Regions from separate parts of the Caloramator sp. E03 genome, predicted to be linked through region 1. Evidence: riboswitches for the same ligand, from Rfam matches in the RefSeq annotation. Region 1 holds a riboswitch; each other region holds the start of a gene.
What was found. A riboswitch is a leader RNA that binds a small molecule or an ion and turns the genes downstream of it on or off. The one in region 1 is predicted to bind thiamine pyrophosphate.
Positions count from the first base shown of each region.

Region 2: linked by a shared signal. The riboswitch ahead of thiD (bifunctional hydroxymethylpyrimidine kinase/phosphomethylpyrimidine kinase) and the one ahead of thiT (energy-coupled thiamine transporter ThiT) in region 1 are both predicted to bind thiamine pyrophosphate.
Region 3: linked by a shared signal. The riboswitch ahead of thiD (bifunctional hydroxymethylpyrimidine kinase/phosphomethylpyrimidine kinase) and the one ahead of thiT (energy-coupled thiamine transporter ThiT) in region 1 are both predicted to bind thiamine pyrophosphate.
Region 4: linked by a shared signal. The riboswitch ahead of thiC (phosphomethylpyrimidine synthase ThiC) and the one ahead of thiT (energy-coupled thiamine transporter ThiT) in region 1 are both predicted to bind thiamine pyrophosphate.

Region 1 covers NZ_CP040093.1:2,845,833-2,849,031, reverse strand. The annotation lists gene splB (spore photoproduct lyase) at 1-474, shown strand, start outside; gene FDN13_RS13520 (Cof-type HAD-IIB family hydrolase) at 550-1,377, opposite strand; TPP riboswitch at 1,523-1,624, shown strand; gene thiT (energy-coupled thiamine transporter ThiT) at 1,656-2,291, shown strand; gene FDN13_RS13510 (TRM11 family SAM-dependent methyltransferase) at 2,388-3,199, opposite strand, start outside.
Region 2 covers NZ_CP040093.1:1,040,861-1,044,059, reverse strand. The annotation lists gene feoB (ferrous iron transport protein B) at 1-890, opposite strand, end outside; gene FDN13_RS05350 (FeoA family protein) at 892-1,116, opposite strand; TPP riboswitch at 1,310-1,421, shown strand; partial or broken gene thiD (bifunctional hydroxymethylpyrimidine kinase/phosphomethylpyrimidine kinase) at 1,478-2,302, shown strand; gene cytX (putative hydroxymethylpyrimidine transporter CytX) at 2,295-3,199, shown strand, end outside.
Region 3 covers NZ_CP040093.1:1,485,968-1,489,166, reverse strand. The annotation lists gene thiM (hydroxyethylthiazole kinase) at 1-782, opposite strand, end outside; gene thiD (bifunctional hydroxymethylpyrimidine kinase/phosphomethylpyrimidine kinase) at 885-1,691, opposite strand; TPP riboswitch at 1,764-1,861, opposite strand; gene FDN13_RS07365 (ferritin family protein) at 1,915-2,361, opposite strand; gene FDN13_RS07360 (DegT/DnrJ/EryC1/StrS family aminotransferase) at 2,618-3,199, shown strand, end outside.
Region 4 covers NZ_CP040093.1:1,256,618-1,259,816, forward strand. The annotation lists gene helD (RNA polymerase recycling motor HelD) at 1-777, opposite strand, end outside; TPP riboswitch at 1,182-1,295, shown strand; gene thiC (phosphomethylpyrimidine synthase ThiC) at 1,494-2,744, shown strand; gene FDN13_RS06265 (transposase) at 2,798-3,199, opposite strand, start outside.

The DNA.
Region 1 (3,199 bases):
AATCATAACAATCATACAAAAATACGATTTAGCATAAACTCAAAGTTTATTATTAAAAATTTTGAACATAATACTGATACTATAGAAGATAGAATAAAAGCCTCCTCTTTAATATACAATGCGGGTTACCCTTTAGGCTTTATAATTGCCCCTATAATGTATTACGAAAATTGGGAAGAAGAATATGATAAGCTCTTTAAAACACTTAAAGATAAGATACCAAATACTGATTTGTCTCCTTTAAGTTTTGAACTTATACAATATAGATTCACTGCAAAAGCTAAAAATGTTATACTTCAAAGGTTTCCTAATACTAAACTTAATATGGAAGAAGAAAATAGAATAAAGAAATGGGGACCCTATGGAATTTATAAATACATCTATCCAAAGGATATATCCGAAAAACTTAAATCTGGTATAACTAATATGATATATAAATATTTTCCTAATTCTAACATTGAATATTTTACATAAAAATCGAATTATTTACCTTTATTTTAAATTTTTTATATAAAAGGAGGCCAATAGTTATTTGGCCCCCTATTTTTATTATTCATTTAATATAAATTTATTTATAACCTTTGCAACTCCATCTCTCTCATTTGTATCTGTAATATAATCTGCAATACTTTTCACATAGTCAATTCCGTTTCCCATTGCAACACCTAAACCAGCATACTCTATCATACTAATATCATTCTCGCTGTCGCCTACACATATTACTTCTTCACGTTTATAGCCAAAGTAATCAGCAAGTATCTTAACGGCATTCCCTTTCGATATGCCCTGTGCCATAATTTCAATATTATTTAAATTGGAAGATACAATTGAAACATCAAATTCTTTACTAATTTTACTTCTCAACTTGTTTAAAAGCTCAATATCATCACAAACCAAAGCTACTTTTAATATTTCTTCACTGTTTATAACATCTTCAAAGTCTTTAACTACCTTTACTTCAACCTTTTCACCTTCTGAAACTACTTCATTCCATCTCACATAGTTAAGTGCAAGGTTTACTAATTCTTTAGTATATATCCTTTGATTAGTATACAGATGAAGTGTAAGCCCAAAGCTCTCTATAACACTAATAAGTTTAGGTAGGATTTCTTTATTAATAGCTTTTTTATATATTATTCTATTTTCATCCTTCTCCCTTATATATGCACCATTTGATGCAACAATTGGTGCCGCTGTTCCAATAAGAGAAGCATAAAATCTTGCTGATGTGAATATTCTACCAGTACAAACGACTATTTTAACTCCTAATTCAGAGGCTTTTTTTATAGCTATCTTGTTTTCCTGTGAAACTTCTTTTTTATCATTTAATAAAGTACCATCCATATCGAGTGCTATCATTTTATATTTCACAACCATTTAATCATCCTCCAAGCATTAATTAATAAAATATGCCAAGAATATAATAACATAGATATTTTGTTTTATACAAATTTTTGTTTTATTTTATTGATTTTTACTTGAATTTTTTATATTATAATTAGTATAAAATATAAATAGATTCGCCGTATGCTAGGGGAGCGTTAAGCTGAGAGGAAGGTCACTCCTTCGACCCTCTGAACCTGAACTGGGTAATTCCAGCGAAGGGAAGCATTATAGTTCTCCTCCTGTTTTACGGTGTAAAAGGAGGATTTTTTATGTCATTAATTACAAACATCTTTAAAGACTTTTCAAGTATAAAAATTCAGTCCTGGGCATTTATTATTGCCTTAATTGCAGCATCTTTTTTAATTAAAAAATCCCTTAATAAAAGTACATTTTCAACAAAGAAATTAACTCATGCAAGTTTATGTATTGCTGCATCATTTGTATTATCCTATATAAGGTTTTATCATTGGCCTCAAGGAGGTTCAATAACCCCTGGAAGCATGATTCCTTTAATGCTATTTGCCTATATTTATGGTCCAGCGGAAGGGATACTTGCAGGAATGGTTTATGGAATACTTCAGCTTATCCAAGATCCTTTCATAGTTCATTGGGTTCAGGTTCTTTTAGATTATCCTTTAGCATTTGGTGCCCTTGGACTTGCTGGATACTTTAAAAGCAACTTTAGCATAGGGGTTATTGCAGGAGGATTTGGAAGAATATTTTTCCATTTTTTATCAGGAGTATTTTTCTTTGCAAATTATGCACCTGAAGGCATGAACCCAATAATATATTCTCTTATAGTAAATGGAACTATAGTCGGAACGGAAGTTGGAATATGCTTTGTTATATCATTAATACCTCAATTTAAAAATGCTGTAATAAAAATAAGATCGCAAATGTTATAATTAAATAGAAGAAGTAATAAAAAAGTTAATATAACACCCATAAATCTATAACAAGTATATTTTTATTATCAGATTTATGGGTGTTTCTTTTGGTAGTTATATACAAACAGTTACATATCGTTTAAAGTCTCTTTTTATTATTTCACATCTATCAATTACAGTAAAACCTGAATCTTTTATTTCTCTATCCATTTGATTTAAACTTATCAAAACCATTTTACTTGAAATTCGCCTTGCATTTTTTAATATTGATATTTGTTCAAGCTCTGATGTAATTGATAAAACTCCATAAGGAATATCTATTATTGAAACATCATATTGTTTTCGTATATCCTTAATATCTGATACTTCAAGCACATCATCATACCCAAAATATCTTAAATTTCGTCTTGCACCTTCAATTACCTTTGGGTTTATATCATATCCTTCAATATTTAATCCCATTGACAATGCTTCAATTACAACAGTTCCTATGCCACAGCATGGATCAACAAGTTTTAATGTCATATCATTACCAACGGCTATATTAACAACGGCCCTCGAAATCCTTGTTGGAAGCGCATTACAATAATAGCAGGGTTTTTTATTATGGATATCCCAAATACCTTCATTTTTATTATATTCCCCAAGAATCCAGTAATCTTCATAATATATTATCCCAAGTATTATATCAGGATCATGTATTTTAGCATCTCCAAAGATAGCATTCCCAATAGCATCTTCTATCTTATGCTTTAATTCAAAATCCATCTTTCCTTCAATATTTATATATTTAATCTTAAAATTTTTATATGAAATCTTTTTTTCAATGATAATACTAATTAACTTCTCAATTGACTGAGCTTTTGCAATTATTTGTAAAGATGCTTTTATAAATGGGCTTCTATTTACATCAACATACTTTTCAC
Region 2 (3,199 bases), 1.2 Mb from region 1:
CAGTCCTCTAAAAAAGATATACCAAGAAATAGTGAAAGTATAACAGGAAGGAATACTACAACAGAACCGACTCCTCCAACTATTCCATCTATTATTAGAGATTTAAAATAAGGGCTACTGCTTTTTAATAGGTTTTCAATGAATGGGACAAGATAATCGTTTAGAAATAAATCTAAAAGATCTGCAAGAGGTTGGCCTACCCAGCTGAAAGTTAATTTAAATATTAAGTACAGAAATCCTAAAAATATTGGGTAAGCTAAAAATTTATTAAGTATTATTTTATCAATTTTTTCTGAGATTGTTTTTGTATTGTTCCTATTAAAAGATATTGATTTTTTAAGTATTGAATCTATATAGTCATAAATCTCCTTTTCTGATGAAAAATGATAATCATTATCATCTATGCTTTTTAAAAAATTACCGCTCATAAGCAGTACCTTAAGATTATCAATTCCTATTTTCTTTGATGCTATAATTGGAACTATAGTACAATTGATTTCTTTTGCTAATAAATCAAAGTTTATTTTAATGCCTTTATTTTCTGCGGCATCTAACATATTTAATACAAGTATTATTGGTTTTTTAAATTGTTTAAGCTGCATTGTAAGATATAGGTTTCTACTTAAATTTGATGCATCAACTATGTTTATAATCACATCAACCTTTTCTTTTAAAAGAAACTCCTTAGATATTTTCTCTTCATTAGAGAAGGTATCCATTGCATAGATTCCAGGCAAATCCACTATTTTTATTGAGTTTTCCATGTAACCTTCTTTTTTTTCAACGGTAACTCCTGGCCAGTTACCAACATATTGATTTGAACCCGTTAGAAGGTTAAAAAGAGTTGTTTTTCCCACATTTGGGTTACCAATAAGTGCAGCCGTTATCATATTACGCCTCCTTTACGTATATATTCTTTGCATCCTTCTTTCTTATTGCAAGATCAAAGCCTCTTAGATTAATTATTATCGGATCACCAAGAGGAGCATAATTTTTAACATAAACTTCGGTACCATAAGTTGCACCAAGAGCAAGAAGTCTTTTTACAAGCAATTCATTTCCTTTTATATCACATATATATACCTTCTTCAAAGGTTCTAAATCACATATACACATACACATCACCTCGTAATGAAATTCATTCTCAATTACATAATAACATAAATCATTCTTATTTTCAACGGAAGTTTTTTAATTAAATATTGATGCAAATTACAATATTATATTCTATAATTTTAAAAAAGTATAATTATAAATTTTTTTGCAAAATATAATTGGTTGTGTTATGATTAATTTATAAAAATTAATAAGCAAAACACGGGGGAGCTGGATAGGCCGGCTGAGAGTAAGAACCATAATTCTTTGACCCTATGAACCTGAACTGGATAATTCCAGCGTAGGAAGATGTTTGTAAATTTTTGATTTAAACACAAATCCTATGGGTTTGTGTTTTTTTGTATTAAGAAGGAGGAAAAATATGAAAAAGGCATTAACAATTGCAGGATCAGACAGCTGTGGTGGTGCAGGAATACAGGCAGATTTAAAAACATTCAGTGCAAATGGAGTATAAGGAATGAGCGTGATTACAGCAGTAACAGCACAAAATACACAGGGCGTTTTTGCAGTGCAGGATATTGATGAGGAAATTATTAAAGCCCAGATTGATGCAATTTTTACTGATATTAAGGTTGATGTGGTTAAAATAGGCATGGTTTCAAAGATTTCAACGATTGAAGCAATAAGTGAAAAGATAAGTCAGTATAATCCTGAGAATGTTGTTTTAGATCCGGTTATGATTTCAAAAAGCGGGTACTCTCTTTTAAAACCTGAGTCAAAAACTGCACTTATAAATAGGCTTATTCCCCTATCATCAATTATTACTCCAAATATTCCTGAAGCTGAAGAAATACTTAATGAAGTAAAGAATGAAAATATAAAAATCGAGACAGTAAGTGAAATGGAAGAAGCTGCAAAAGAAATATATAAACTTGGATGCAAAAGTGTTCTTTTAAAGGGAGGGCATATTAAAGGAGAAGCGGTTGATGTTTTATTTGATGGTGAAAATATTGTTCATTACAGCACAGAGAGAATTAATACAAAAAATACACATGGAACAGGTTGTACATTATCATCTGCAATAACGGCTAATTTAGCCCTTGGATTTGAAATTAAAGATGCTGTAAAAAGAGCAAAGGAATACATAACAACAGCTATAAAACATTCCCTTGATATAGGGCATGGAGTTGGACCCACTAATCATTTTTATTCATTATATAAAGCAGGAGGAATTTTAAATGACTAAAGATAACGAAAAGCTTGGCTTTTGGACATTTTTACTTTTATGGTTTGGAGCGGCAGTTTCAATTGCTGAAATATTAACTGGAGGTTTGATTGCACCTCTTGGCTTTAAAACCGGTGTTATTGTAATTTTAGCTGGGCATTTGATTGGAACCTTTGTGCTTGTTTTGGGAGGAGTAATTGGAACAAGAGAAAAGGTTCCAGCAATAACTTCAACAAATATATCCTTTGGGAAATACGGAGTATATTTATTCTCAATTTTAAACGTTCTTCAGCTTATAGGCTGGACAGCGGTTATGATAAAATCTGCAGCAGATTCAATAAACCTTATAGCAAAGAGTTTATGGAGTTTTGACAATGTTTTGTTAAGCATTGTTTTAGTTGGAGTACTTGTTGCACTTTGGATTTGGTATGGGAAGGATGGTATGAAAAAGCTGAACAGTATTGCTGTATTTTTGCTCTTTGTACTGACGATTGTTTTAGGTACTGTAATATTTAAAGATAAAACTTTGTTTGATAGAGCAGGAAGCGGCAGCATATCTGTTGGCGGGGCTCTTGAACTTAATGTAATTATGCCTCTGTCTTGGCTTCCTCTTATTGCAGACTATACAAGATTTGCAAAGAGTGAAAAAGAAGGAGCTTTAGGAAGCTTTTTAGGATACTTTTTAGGAAGTTCATGGATGTATATTATTGGACTTGGTGCAGCTATAGTTTCAAACAACCCAGACCCTTCAGCTATGATGCTTGCTGCAAATCTTGGAATAACTGCACTTGGCATAGTTGTGCTTTCAACAGTTACAACTACTTTTCTTGATGTTTACTCAGCTGGGGTTTCCTTTTTAAATATAATGCCAAAACAAAGTGAAAAAAATATAGGAATACTAATGACGGTAATTGGAAC
Region 3 (3,199 bases), 1.4 Mb from region 1:
CCTCCATTCAATATATCATCTTCAGTAAGGTTATATATAAAGTCAAATAGTTTTACTTTAAATGTTCCAGGCAAAACTTTTTCCATTGAATTTTGTGTCATTTCTCCCGCAAGGTTCATAGCAAGTATTGAAGCTGCTGTTGATGTAAACCTATCATTACATATAGAAGTGGCAGCAGTTAAGGCACCAACCATGCAGCCTGCTCCAGTGATTAATGTTAATATTGGTGTGCCGTTGTAAATAAGACATGTCCTTTTTCCATCTGTTATAATATCCCTTTTACCTGTAGCTGCAACAACAGTATTATACTGATTTGCAAGAGATATACAGGCTTCTATTGCATCTTCGCCATCGTCTATTGAATCAACTCCTCTTACTTTTCCAGAGAACCCTGCAAGGGATTTTATTTCTCCTATGTTCCCTTTTATTACAGAAATATTTCCATATTGGAGAAGTTTCCTTGCTATATCCATTTTTCTGCTTATTGCTCCACAGGCAACAGGATCAAGTACAACAGGTTTATTTAATTCTTTTGCTTTTTTTACTGCAATTATAGATGCTTCTTCCTGCTCCGCGGTTAATGTTCCAAGATTTATATAAAGTGCAGAGATGAGATTTACAAATTCTTCGACTTCATACTTAGATTCACACATTGCAGGAGAAGCACCAAAACAAAGGAGAATATTTGCACAATCATTGATTGTAACGTAATTTGTTATGCATTGAACAAGAGGGGTATTTTCACGAACTTTTTTTAAAACATTAGCAATTGATTTTAACATTTTTATTTCCTCCCAACTTAAAATTTATATATAGGCTTAGCATTATATATAAATGTTGTAATAAACATATAAGCATATAAGGCAGTGGTAAAACTATTATATCTATTTATTTGTTATTCCTGCCTTTTTATATAAACTATAAAAATGATTAACAGGACCAACTCCATGTCCGAGTTCTATGGAATTTTCTATTGCGCCGTTTATGTATTCCTTTGCATTTTTTACAGCATCATATACGCAGTAGCTATTTGCGATATATGCGGCAATTGCAGATGAAAATGTACATCCTGTACCATGGGTATTTTTAGTATTAATTCTCTTTCCTTTGATGTGTATAAAATCCTTTCCGTCAAAGAATACATCTATTGCATCACCAGTTAAATGACCGCCTTTTACAACTACGTTTTTGGCACCAAGGTTATATATCTTTCTTGCTGCATTTTCCATTTGATCAATGGTTTCTATTTTATCTCCAGTAATAACTTCAGCTTCGAAAAGGTTTGGTGTTACAATAAGTGATAGTGGAAAAAGGTTTTTAATAAGTGCATCCTTTGATTCATCTCTTAGAAGGTGATAACCACTTTTAGATACCATAACTGGATCTAATACAACATTTTTAAATTTATAATATTTAATACGATTAGCTATTGTTTCGATAATATCTATACTCGATACCATACCTATTTTTAATGCATGAATTTCGATATCTTCAAAGAGGCAGTCGATTTGCTTTTTTATAATTTCAGTATCAAGTTCGACAACACTCAAAACTCCCTTTGTATTCTGAGCAGTTACAGCAGTTATAACGCTCATGGCATAAGTACCAAGAGTACTAAAGGTTTTGATGTCAGCTTGAATTCCAGCTCCTCCACAGGAATCAGATCCTGCAATTGTTAATACGTTTTTCATAATATTCCTCCTTTATTTTTAAATAACAAAAAAAGATGCAAATAATTGCATCTTTTATATACTTAAATATATCAATAGATGCAATTACTTCCCTACGCAGGCATTACCCAAACAGGTTCAAAGGGTCAGGCTTTGCAGCCTTCTCAGCAAATGCTCCCCTAGTAATTGCTTAATATTCAATTCTATTAACATTATAAAATATAAAATTTAAAAAGAGAACATATTATTTTGCAAAAGTTATAAGATAATTATAAAATGAGCTGTGTCTAAGTTCATCGGTTATAATATTAAATACCTGATCTTGATAACACCCAAGAGGAAGGCCTTCTTTAATCTGTCTGTACTTAACAACAGCAGATAGTTCGCCCTTTAGGGCCATTTTAAGACCATCAAGATAAGAGGATGGTTTTTCGAAAGGCTCATCAACTGATTGAATGTCCTGACCAGTAAAGTTTTTATAAATTGCTCTAAATATTTGATTATGCCTTCTTTCATCGTTTCTTATAGATTCGATAATCTGTTTTGCTTCTTGGTTTGGAGCAACGCTTATTAAATAATCGTAAAAAAGTTCATCTTTTCTTTCGTCCTGAACAGCTTCCTTAATAAGCATAAGGGATTTTTGAAATAAATCATAATTACAAAGCATTCCAGGGAGAGGGGAAATGTTCATTTTTAACCTCCTATTAATTTAAGATACAATATTATAATATGCATTGAAGGATTTTTTGTTTAAAATCAGATAAAAAATTAAATTAAAAATTAAGTTTTAAAATAAAGATGATGTAATGTATATGGAAGATCATGTTGTATGAAGATATATTTATAAAATAATTATTAATGATTTAAGAATATTGTGTTAAAACTGAAAAACAAATAAAAAAAGTAGTATAATTAACAGTATAATAATTATTAAGGAGGATATATAGATGAAGGTTCCTTTTTATACATCGGTTAGGGAATATAATAATAGAAAAAGTGAATTTAATGATGCAATACAGTCAGTAGTTTCCAAAGGTGATTTTATACTTGGAGGTAAGGTTTTAGAATTTGAAGAGGAAATAAAAGATTATACAGGGGCAGAGTATGCAATAGGTGTTGCATCTGGAACTGATGCTCTAACCATTGCTGCGGATATTTTAGGTTTTAAAGATGGAAAAGAAGTTATAACATCACCCTTTACATTTTTAGCTTCAGCTTCTTGTGTATTAAGAAATCGTGGTAAAGTTGTATTTGTTGATATTGATGAGGATACCTTTGAGATTAATACAGATATGATAGAGGAAAAAATAAATAATAATACTGTTGGTATACTTCCTATACATCTATTTGATCAGATGGCAAATATGGATAGAATAATGGAAATTGCTAAAAAGTATAACCTTAGAGTACTTGAGGATGCTGCAGAGGCCTTTGGAATGAGATGGAAGGGCAATGGTAATACATATAGGCATGCAGGAACAATAGGGGACTTTGGTATATTTTCATTTTTCCCAACCAAAACCCTTGGA
Region 4 (3,199 bases), 1.4 Mb from region 1:
ATAGTTTAGGAAAAATCTCGTAGGTGCAAGAATCATAAAGTTTTCAGGGTAAAAAGATTTTTCAAATGTATATATAAGATAAGCAATTCTATGAAGTGCTATAGTAGTTTTCCCACTTCCAGCAGCTCCTTGTACTATAATGGGTTTCCACATATCTGCCCTTATAACTTTGTTTTGTTCAACTTGTATTGTAGATACAATGTCCTTTAACCTATTATCTGCATTAGCTCCCAGATATGATTGTAAAAACTCATCGTTTGTAGTAATATCTATATCAAATATATTATTTAGTTTCCCATCTTCAATAGAAAACTGTCTTTTTAAAGATAGCTTTCCTTTTATTCTACCCTCAGGACAACTATAGGATGCATCTCCAATTCTCTCTTCATAATAAAGATTTGAAATAGGAGCACGCCAGTCTACTATAATGAGTTTTTGATCTTCCTCCCTCATTAAAGACATCTTCCCAATATAAATTTTTTCTTTTTCACTAGCTCCCTCTTCTTTAAAATCAATTCTTGCAAAATAAGGCTTTTTTCTTGCCGCTATCAAATTTTTAAGTTTTATCTGTATCCTATCATGAAACATAGTATTTATCATTAAATCTATATATCCTTGGCTGCTATCACCATGTAGCCCTTTTTTGCTTTTTGAAACTTCGACATCAAGTCTGTCTTTCTCTTTTATTGCATTTTCAAGACTTTTTTCAACATACCCTAAAGTAAATTCAAGCCTGTTTAATTCTTCATTATAATCAGGATGATCTTTCGATGACATAATAAAACCTCCCTAAAAAATTTTAGGCGAACTTATTGATTATAGCCTAAAATTTAAGGAGTGTAAATATATAGGTGCCAGGTACCGGAGAATGGAGAAAAGTTATTATTGATATTAAGCATAGGTAAGCACCGCAAAAAACTAATATGGGTTTTGACAAGGCTATAAACGCGGTGCAAAAATATTAGAGCCAGCAGGGATATGTTATGTTGTAAATAAAATTAATATTAAATCAAGGAAAAATAATATATAATATCGGATAATTTGATAAGGTTTTACGATGCTATAAAAAGGCTTCTTTAATAAGTAAGTCTTTAAATAAAAAACGTAAAGTAAAAATCAATTGAAGTAAAATCCGTTTGACAGCAAATTATAAATCTGGTTATAATTAAATTAAAAGTTAATATAATCACTGGGGGAGATGGAAAAGGCCATCTGAGAGTAAGGTCCTATAAAACCTTTGACCCTTTGAACCTGATCTGGTTAATGCCAGCGTAGGAAAGTGTGGGGATTATTTGCACTACTCTATTTTAGCTGGGTAGTGCTTTTTTATTTAACACTATCCTGCAATGGATAGTGTATTATTTTGTGAACTACCCCCAACTCTACGAAGTCACCACTTGTATCGCTGATTATGTTAAATAAAAAGGAGAGGATGCCACAAAACAATTAAAATAACTTTAAAATAGAAATAAAAGATAATGGAGGTTTATAATATGAATAAAACACAGCTTGAATATGCAAAAGAAAAAATATTTACTCAGGAGATGGGAAAGGCATTTTTGCATGAAGAAATAAATAAAGATGAGTTTTTAGATAATATTTCAAATGGAAAAATAGTTATTCCAGCAAACAAAAACAGAAAACGTGAAAAATACTATGCAATAGGTAAAGGATGCCTTGTTAAGATAAATGTAAATATAGGTGTTTCAAGCGAATGTGGAAACTTTGATGAAGAAATAAAAAAGCTTGAGCTCTGCAGGGAATTTAATGTTGAATCGGTTATGGATCTTTCAAGTGGGAAGAATTCAAAAGAGTTTAGAAAAATGCTTTTAAAAAATTATGATTTTATAGTAGGTACAGTTCCTGTGTATGATACTGCAATTTTACATGATGATTTTACAAAGGTTGATGTAAAGCAAATACTTGAGCTTATTGAAATGCAGGCAGAAGAGGGCGTTGACTTTTTTACCCTTCATGCAGGAATAAACAGAAAAGCAATTGAAAGGTTTAAGAATAATAATAGGATTATGAAGATTGTATCCCGCGGCGGAGGGATGATATATAACTGGATGATGAAAAACGATAGGGAGAATCCTTTTTATGAATACTATGATGAAATATTAAAAATATGTAAAAAACATGATGTTACTCTAAGCCTTGGGGACTCCCTAAGACCTGGATGTGTTTTCGATTCTACTGATGCCCTTCAAATCGAAGAGCTAATAAACTTAGGAGAACTCACCAAAAGGGCATGGGATGAGGGAGTACAGGTAATGATAGAAGGCCCTGGGCACATGAGGGCAAATGAAATTGCAGCAAATATGGTTCTTGAAAAGAAACTCTGCAAAGATGCTCCTTTCTATGTTTTAGGACCTTTAACAACTGATATAGGAGCAGGATATGACCACATATCAGGTGCAATGGGAGCATTAATTGCAGCGTTAAACGGAGCTGATTTCCTTTGCTATTTAACTCCTGCAGAGCACCTTCGCCTTCCAAGCATTAATGATGTTAAAGAAGGAATAATAGCATTTAAACTTGCTGCTCATTCTGCAAATATTGCAAAAGGGTTTAAAAAACCTCTTGAAAGAGATTATAAAATGAGTACTGCAAGGAAAAACATGGATTGGGAAGAAATGTTCAAATGGGGCATAGATGAAAAGAAAATGAGAGAATACAAAAAGGATGATAATAAATACTGCACTATGTGCGGAAAACTTTGCCCTGTCAAAAATGTAAAATAAATTGGTGCCTTTTAAATTGGTGCCAGGCACCGGAGAATGGAGAAAACTTTTTATTATTCAACATTGATTTTATGATAGTTGCGAAATTTCCTTAAAGCATCTGCAGAAGTATTTAGAAAATTCCCTATTTCATATAGGGAATATTTATTATAAAGTGCTAGCTTAATAAATTCTATTTTATATGGAATTAGTGATTTTCCCCTGCTTCCCTTTAAAATAAGTTCTCTTATATCTTCAGGAATATTAATTGAATTAAAAATATCATTTAAGGTTAATCTTTGAAAATCATCAACCTTATTAGAATTTGTATTCTTATTGACATCATCTAATCTAAAAGCTGACTTTATAAAATCAAAATCCTTTATTTTATCATTGTCACACCCTGATATATCCATGAGGTTTAAATATTTTTTTATAGCTTCAAACCTATTTGAAGACAAAATATTTAATATAAA